DNA from 3 places in the Bacillus sp. FSL H8-0534 genome. Region 1 is predicted to be linked to each of the others. Evidence: a T-box and tRNA genes for the amino acid it is inferred to sense, from the RefSeq annotation. Region 1 holds a T-box; the other regions hold tRNA genes.
The links. The T-box of region 1 lies ahead of trpS (tryptophan--tRNA ligase). A T-box ahead of a tRNA ligase gene usually reads a tRNA of that ligase, here a tRNA-Trp.
Positions count from the first base shown of each region.

Region 2: it encodes a tRNA-Trp, which carries the amino acid that the T-box ahead of trpS (tryptophan--tRNA ligase) is inferred to sense. The anticodon was not compared.
Region 3: it encodes a tRNA-Trp, which carries the amino acid that the T-box ahead of trpS (tryptophan--tRNA ligase) is inferred to sense. The anticodon was not compared.

Region 1 is NZ_JBBOUC010000001.1:1,875,553-1,877,791, forward strand. It holds gene MHH71_RS30555 (hypothetical protein) at 1-8, opposite strand, end outside; gene MHH71_RS09815 (DUF3899 domain-containing protein) at 164-499, shown strand; T-box leader at 732-951, shown strand; gene trpS (tryptophan--tRNA ligase) at 1,181-2,170, shown strand.
Region 2 is NZ_JBBOUC010000001.1:2,367,271-2,369,509, reverse strand. It holds tRNA gene MHH71_RS12240 (tRNA-Pro) at 6-79, shown strand; tRNA gene MHH71_RS12235 (tRNA-Ala) at 94-166, shown strand; tRNA gene MHH71_RS12230 (tRNA-Ser) at 182-274, shown strand; tRNA gene MHH71_RS12225 (tRNA-Ser) at 368-460, shown strand; tRNA gene MHH71_RS12220 (tRNA-Met) at 485-561, shown strand; tRNA gene MHH71_RS12215 (tRNA-Asp) at 565-640, shown strand; tRNA gene MHH71_RS12210 (tRNA-Phe) at 651-723, shown strand; tRNA gene MHH71_RS12205 (tRNA-Thr) at 740-815, shown strand; tRNA gene MHH71_RS12200 (tRNA-Trp) at 819-889, shown strand; tRNA gene MHH71_RS12195 (tRNA-Ile) at 900-976, shown strand; tRNA gene MHH71_RS12190 (tRNA-Asn) at 980-1,054, shown strand; tRNA gene MHH71_RS12185 (tRNA-Glu) at 1,056-1,127, shown strand; gene MHH71_RS12180 (CBS domain-containing protein) at 1,303-1,722, shown strand.
Region 3 is NZ_JBBOUC010000001.1:2,578,891-2,581,129, forward strand. It holds tRNA gene MHH71_RS13205 (tRNA-Leu) at 582-663, opposite strand; tRNA gene MHH71_RS13210 (tRNA-Cys) at 674-744, opposite strand; tRNA gene MHH71_RS13215 (tRNA-Gly) at 759-833, opposite strand; tRNA gene MHH71_RS13220 (tRNA-Gln) at 839-913, opposite strand; tRNA gene MHH71_RS13225 (tRNA-His) at 979-1,054, opposite strand; tRNA gene MHH71_RS13230 (tRNA-Trp) at 1,067-1,140, opposite strand; tRNA gene MHH71_RS13235 (tRNA-Tyr) at 1,155-1,238, opposite strand; tRNA gene MHH71_RS13240 (tRNA-Thr) at 1,249-1,324, opposite strand; tRNA gene MHH71_RS13245 (tRNA-Phe) at 1,339-1,414, opposite strand; tRNA gene MHH71_RS13250 (tRNA-Asp) at 1,424-1,499, opposite strand; tRNA gene MHH71_RS13255 (tRNA-Met) at 1,503-1,579, opposite strand; tRNA gene MHH71_RS13260 (tRNA-Val) at 1,604-1,679, opposite strand; tRNA gene MHH71_RS13265 (tRNA-Glu) at 1,685-1,759, opposite strand; tRNA gene MHH71_RS13270 (tRNA-Ser) at 1,770-1,861, opposite strand; tRNA gene MHH71_RS13275 (tRNA-Asn) at 1,867-1,941, opposite strand; rRNA gene rrf (5S ribosomal RNA) at 1,951-2,066, opposite strand; rRNA gene MHH71_RS13285 (23S ribosomal RNA) at 2,169-2,239, opposite strand, start outside.

The sequences.
Region 1 (2,239 bases):
CCCATCATATTGAAAGAAAATACAAAATTGCGTATAATTTTCAAATAATTATCCCTAGTACTCATTATAACTTTTATAGTATAATAATTCTAGTAATATTTTGACGGAGGGGAACATTTTGAATAGACTTTATTCTCACACTTGTATATTAATATTGTTAGCAATAATCGTTTCTAGCATTGGTGCATTCCTATTTTCAGCTCAATTTTTGTTGAATTTTGTCAATATCATGTTTTACATTGCATTATTTTTTGTTATTTTAGGAGGTTTTTTATTTCTATTTCAAAGTGGATTTTTCAACATAACAATGTACGCTTTCCAAAAAGTATTTGGAACAAATAAAAAGGTAGAATCTTTAATTGAAGAAGAAGAATCAGCAATAGATAAAAAAGAAAGAATATATAAAACGTATTCTTTCACATGGACATACCCCATCTGCATTACAGGTGTTCTTTTAGGCCTCATCTCTACGATCATTAGCTTTACTATTTTGATGTAGTTTGCAAACGTTTTTCCATATGATATAATTACTTGCAAAACATTTTGTTATAAAAAGCGCAAGTGGCTCGCTCAGAATGCGAGGGGGATGGAGCTCCTGACGTAGAGGCGCTTTTTGCCTCGCTGGAAGGCGCGAAGCCACCGAGTATTCTTGCCACTGGAGCTGGATTACTCAAAAAGCGCAAGTGGCTCGCTCAGCTGTTAAAAACAGAGCTATATTATAATAAATTCATATGCATGCGATGAGAAAGAAGAGTACATATTGCAGCAATTTCAGAGAGCTTGTGGTTGGTGAGAACAAGTAATTGTACAGTATGGAATGGGCTTTTGAGCACCAAACCGAAACAACTTAGGAGTAGGCTTTGGCGTTATATCCAGGCGTTATAATGGATAAAAGAGATTTCACTATTTGTGAAATAATTAGGGTGGTACCGCGGTCCATTCGTCCCTAGATCATTTGGGATGAATGGGCTTTTTTGTATTTAAAAGCGGAAGCGGCTTGCTTAGAATGTGAGGGGGATGGAGCTCCTGATGTAGAGGCGTTTTTTGCCTCGTAGGAAGGCGCGAAGCCACCGATCATTCTTGCCGCTGGAGCTGGATTATATAAAAAGCGGAAGCGGCTCGCATTGACCTACTTCCCCCACTCTTCAACAATACATACAAATTTCAAGGAGGCATTATTATGTCAGTTATTTTTTCTGGTATTCAGCCAAGCGGAACAATTACGCTTGGAAACTATTTAGGAGCAATGAAACAATTTACAGAATTACAAAACGAACATGATTGTTATTTCTGCATTGTAAACCAGCATGCGATTACAGTTCCTCAAGATTCTGTACAACTTCGTAAAAACATCCGCAGCCTTGCTGCGCTATATGTAGCTTGTGGTATTGATCCTGAAAAATCTACTTTATTTGTACAATCAGAGGTACCTGCGCACGCTCAACTCGGATGGATTATGCAATCTATCGCATATGTTGGAGAATTAGAACGTATGACGCAATATAAAGATAAATCATCTGGTAGAGAATCTGTTCCAGCTGGATTACTTACGTATCCACCATTAATGGCAGCTGACATCTTACTTTACAACACTGAGATTGTGCCAGTTGGCGACGATCAAAAACAACATATGGAATTAACTCGCGATTTAGCAGAGCGTTTCAATAAACGTTTCCGTGAAATTTTCACAATTCCAGAGATTCGCATTCCAAAAGTAGGCGCTCGTGTTATGTCATTAACAGAACCTACGAAAAAAATGAGCAAATCTGATCCAAATCCAAAATCAATGATTAGTATGCTTGATGAGCCAAAAACAATTGAAAAGAAAATTAAAAGTGCAGTAACTGATTCTGACGGTATCGTAAAATACGACAAAGAAAACAAACCTGGTATTTCCAACTTATTAACAATCTACTCTTCATTCTCAGGTAAAACAATTGAAGAACTAGAAGCTTACTATGAAGGAAAAGGATACGGCGACTTTAAAGGTGATTTAGCACAAGTAGTCGTAGAAGCAATTCGTCCAATTCAAGAAAAATATAACGAACTAATTAACTCCCCTGAATTAGATGAAATTCTTGACAAAGGTGCTGAAAAAGCAAATCGCGTTGCAATGAAACAACTACGTAAAGTTGAAAATGCAATGGGATTAAGCAGAAAACGTAGGTAATGAAAAAAGCGGAAGTGGCTCGCTTAGAATATGAGGGGGATGGAGCTCCTGACGTAGAGGCGCTTTTTG
Region 2 (2,239 bases), 490 kb from region 1:
ATTAACGGGAAGTGGCTCAGCTTGGTAGAGCACCTGGTTTGGGACCAGGGGGTCGCAGGTTCAAATCCTGTCTTCCCGATATTTTTAAAACATGGGGCCTTAGCTCAGCTGGGAGAGCGCCTGCCTTGCACGCAGGAGGTCAGCGGTTCGATCCCGCTAGGCTCCACTTTGGTTATTTATTGGAGGTATACCCAAGTCTGGCTGAAGGGATCGGTCTTGAAAACCGACAGGCGGCGAGAGTCGCGCGGGGGTTCGAATCCCTCTACCTCCTCCATTTTATAATAATTAAAATGGAATGATTGGATAGTTAATAAAAACTATTAGATGTACAAAGATAACTAAAAGATATAATTAATATTTATTTCATGGAGGTATACCCAAGTTCGGCTGAAGGGATCGGTCTTGAAAACCGACAGGCGGCGAGAGTCGCGCGGGGGTTCGAATCCCTCTACCTCCTCCATTTTTTAAAATAATATAATACCGTCGCGGGGTGGAGCAGTTCGGTAGCTCGTCGGGCTCATAACCCGAAGGTCGCAGGTTCAAATCCTGTCCCCGCAACCAAATGGTCCCGTGGTGTAGTGGTTAACATGCCTGCCTGTCACGCAGGAGATCGCCGGTTCGACCCCGGTCGGGACCGCCATTTATATAAAGGCTCGGTAGCTCAGTCGGTAGAGCAGAGGACTGAAAATCCTCGTGTCGGCGGTTCGATTCCGTCCCGAGCCATATTTTTTTTTGACAAGCCGGCTTAGCTCAATTGGTAGAGCAACTGACTTGTAATCAGTAGGTTGGGGGTTCAAGTCCTCTAGCCGGCACCACTTAGGGGCATAGTTTAAAGGTAGAACAGAGGTCTCCAAAACCTCCAGTGTGGGTTCGATTCCTACTGCCCCTGTAAGAAATATGGGCCTATAGCTCAGCTGGTTAGAGCGCACGCCTGATAAGCGTGAGGTCGATGGTTCGAGTCCATTTAGGCCCACCATATTCCGCAGTAGCTCAGTGGTAGAGCTATCGGCTGTTAACCGATCGGTCGTAGGTTCGAGTCCTACCTGCGGAGCCATGGCCCGTTGGTCAAGCGGTTAAGACACCGCCCTTTCACGGCGGTAACACGGGTTCGAATCCCGTACGGGTCATAAAAAAGAGTCAGCAATTAGCTGGCTCTTTTTTTCTTATGAAAAATATAATGTGAAGTTACGTTCTTTTCTAATATACGATATCGTCAATCCAAAATCCCTCTATTTATTATGAAATAAATAGAGGGATTTTGGAAAAACTATAGTATGTATAAAAAGGAGGGAATAGAGCTACATGACAACAGTTAGAGAATTTATGAGTACCGATATTGTGCAATGTACACCGCTAGATAATGTATATGAAGCTGCTGTGAAAATGAAAGAAGAGGCCATTGGGATGATTCCAATTGTAGAGAATAATCAAGTGGTTGGTCTTGTCACAGATCGTGATTTAGTTGTTCGTGGAATTGCTGAGAAACATCCTGGGTCTAATAAAATTACAAATGTCATGACAACAGAAATTGTTTCCGTATCTCCTGATGACCCTATTGAAAATGCTACAGAGTTAATGGCACAGCATCAAATCAGGAGACTACCTGTAGTTGAGAATGGAGAGCTTGTTGGGATGTTAGCGCTAGGTGATTTAGCAATAGCAGAGAAAGCTGATGATCAAGCTGGATTTGCTTTAAGTGAGATTTCCGAGCATACAGAATAACGAATAGATGCAGATTATTTTCAGGCTACAACATACAGTGTATTTAGGTGCTAGAGAATAGGTAAGAGTGGATACGTTTTATTCCGCATTAACGGGCAGTAAGCCCCCCACCTCAAGGTTCAGAGTGAAGCAAGGAAGATAGGTGAGGGATAACTGCCTGTAAAAGCCCGATTGGTGAGGACTTTCCATCAGTGGTGGATGAAGAAAATCCCTACTGATGGAAGTTTCACTTTATTAATACTGCAAGCAAAATTATATTGTTATTAAAACGTATCCAAAATGTTAGGCATAGATGTATATAAGGTGTAAAGATGCTTAACTAAGTATATATGAAGAATAATATATGCTAATTTCATTTGAAATTTTGGTTAAAAATTCCTATTGCTAATTTTTGTTATGTTAAAAATGATATAATAATAAATATAAGTTTTATAATTTATTTTGAATATATTAATATTTATAATATTATGTTTATCTACTAAGCTATCAAAGATTTTATATATAAATAGAAATGGAG
Region 3 (2,239 bases), 700 kb from region 1:
ATGTATTCTATAACAGAGAGTCTTGGTTATACTTTGACTTCCTCGTATAAAAAAAACGAGTAAAGCCAACGAGAATGGTGGTCACTTACTATAATTAAACGCGGGGCTCCGTAGGATTTTCTACTTTATTACGCATATATAAAATGACGTTTTCTTTACTATGTTCCTCTGTGACGTTATACAACTTTAAATTTATACTGTCGATACCTTGCTCACGTAAATGGTTTAGGCAGATACTTCCTTACGATAAAGCCCAATCGTATGAGGCCTTAAATTACGTAACTCACAATTCTTCGTAAAAATACTTAGCGCATCCTCAAACGTTTCTACGTACGACTTTTTACTTTTGTGAACAACAAGATAATTCGCGATCATTTAACACGTTCCTTCGTCTTACCACAACTACACCTCCACACTCAGCGTAAACGATTTGCTCGCACGCTTCGAGTTAATATAGTCATCTAAGAATTCAACGTCTATAAACGCAAAAAAAGCACTCCTTACCGCAGTAAGAAGCGCTTAATATGTACGATATAATCAATCCGAAGACAAATAAAAAAGACGATTACTCGTCTTTTTGATACCGATGGTCGGGGTCGAACCGACACTCCCGAAGGAACACGATTTTGAGTCGTGCGCGTCTGCCAATTCCGCCACATCGGCATAATGAGAAAGGCGGCAACCGGATTCGAACCGGTGGTAAAGGTTTTGCAGACCTCTGCCTTACCACTTGGCTATGCCGCCATATTAAATTACTTTGGAGCGGAAGACGGGATTCGAACCCGCGACCCCAACCTTGGCAAGGTTGTATTCTACCACTGAACTACTTCCGCAAAAATGGCTGGGCTAGCTGGATTCGAACCAGCGCATGACGGAGTCAAAGTCCGTTGCCTTACCGCTTGGCTATAGCCCACCGAAGTTTTAATTCATTATATGCAAGTATTAACTACTTTATTTACAAATATTAAAAAATAAAAATGGGGCGACTGATGGGAATCGAACCCACGAATGCCGGAGCCACAATCCGGTGCGTTAACCACTTCGCCACAACCGCCATGTTGTGTTTTGGCAGGGGTAGTAGGAATTGAACCCACACTGGAGGTTTTGGAGACCTCTGTTCTACCTTTAAACTATACCCCTATATAAAATGTAAATGGTGGAGGGGGGCAGATTCGAACTGCCGAACCCGAAGGAGCGGATTTACAGTCCGCCGCGTTTAGCCACTTCGCTACCCCTCCGAAACTTACATGGTGCCGGCTAGAGGACTTGAACCCCCAACCTACTGATTACAAGTCAGTTGCTCTACCAATTGAGCTAAGCCGGCATATTTAGTTAAAATGGTGGCTCGGGACGGAATCGAACCGCCGACACGAGGATTTTCAGTCCTCTGCTCTACCGACTGAGCTACCGAGCCAGAAATAAATGGCGGTCCCGACCGGGGTCGAACCGGCGATCTCCTGCGTGACAGGCAGGCATGTTAACCACTACACCACGGGACCATTTGGTTGCGGGGACAGGATTTGAACCTGCGACCTTCGGGTTATGAGCCCGACGAGCTACCGAACTGCTCCACCCCGCGACAATACTATTCATATGTTATATATGGTGGAGGATGACGGGATCGAACCGCCGACCCCCTGCTTGTAAGGCAGGTGCTCTCCCAGCTGAGCTAATCCTCCAAAAGTGGTGACCCGTACGGGATTCGAACCCGTGTTACCGCCGTGAAAGGGCGGTGTCTTAACCACTTGACCAACGGGCCAAAAATATTATGGCGGAGAGCAAGGGATTCGAACCCTTGATACGCTTGTGACGTATACACGATTTCCAATCGTGCTCCTTCGGCCAACTCGGACAGCTCTCCAATCATGGCTCCGCAGGTAGGAATCGAACCTACGACCGATCGGTTAACAGCCGATAGCTCTACCGCTGAGCTACTGCGGAATGATATTAGCCTGGCAACGTCCTACTCTCACAGGGGCAAGGCCCCAACTACCATCGGCGCTAGAGAGCTTAACTTCCGTGTTCGGTATGGGAACGGGTGTGACCTCTCTGCCATCATTACCAGACTATATTCACTTGAGACAAACACTATTATACTTAATTGATTAAAAAAGTCAATAAGTTTTTTTATGTTCTCTCAAAACTAGATAACATTTGCTTCATATTATATGGTTAAGTCCTCGATCTATTAGTATTCGTCAGCTCCACATGTCACCATGCTTCCACCTCGAACCTATCA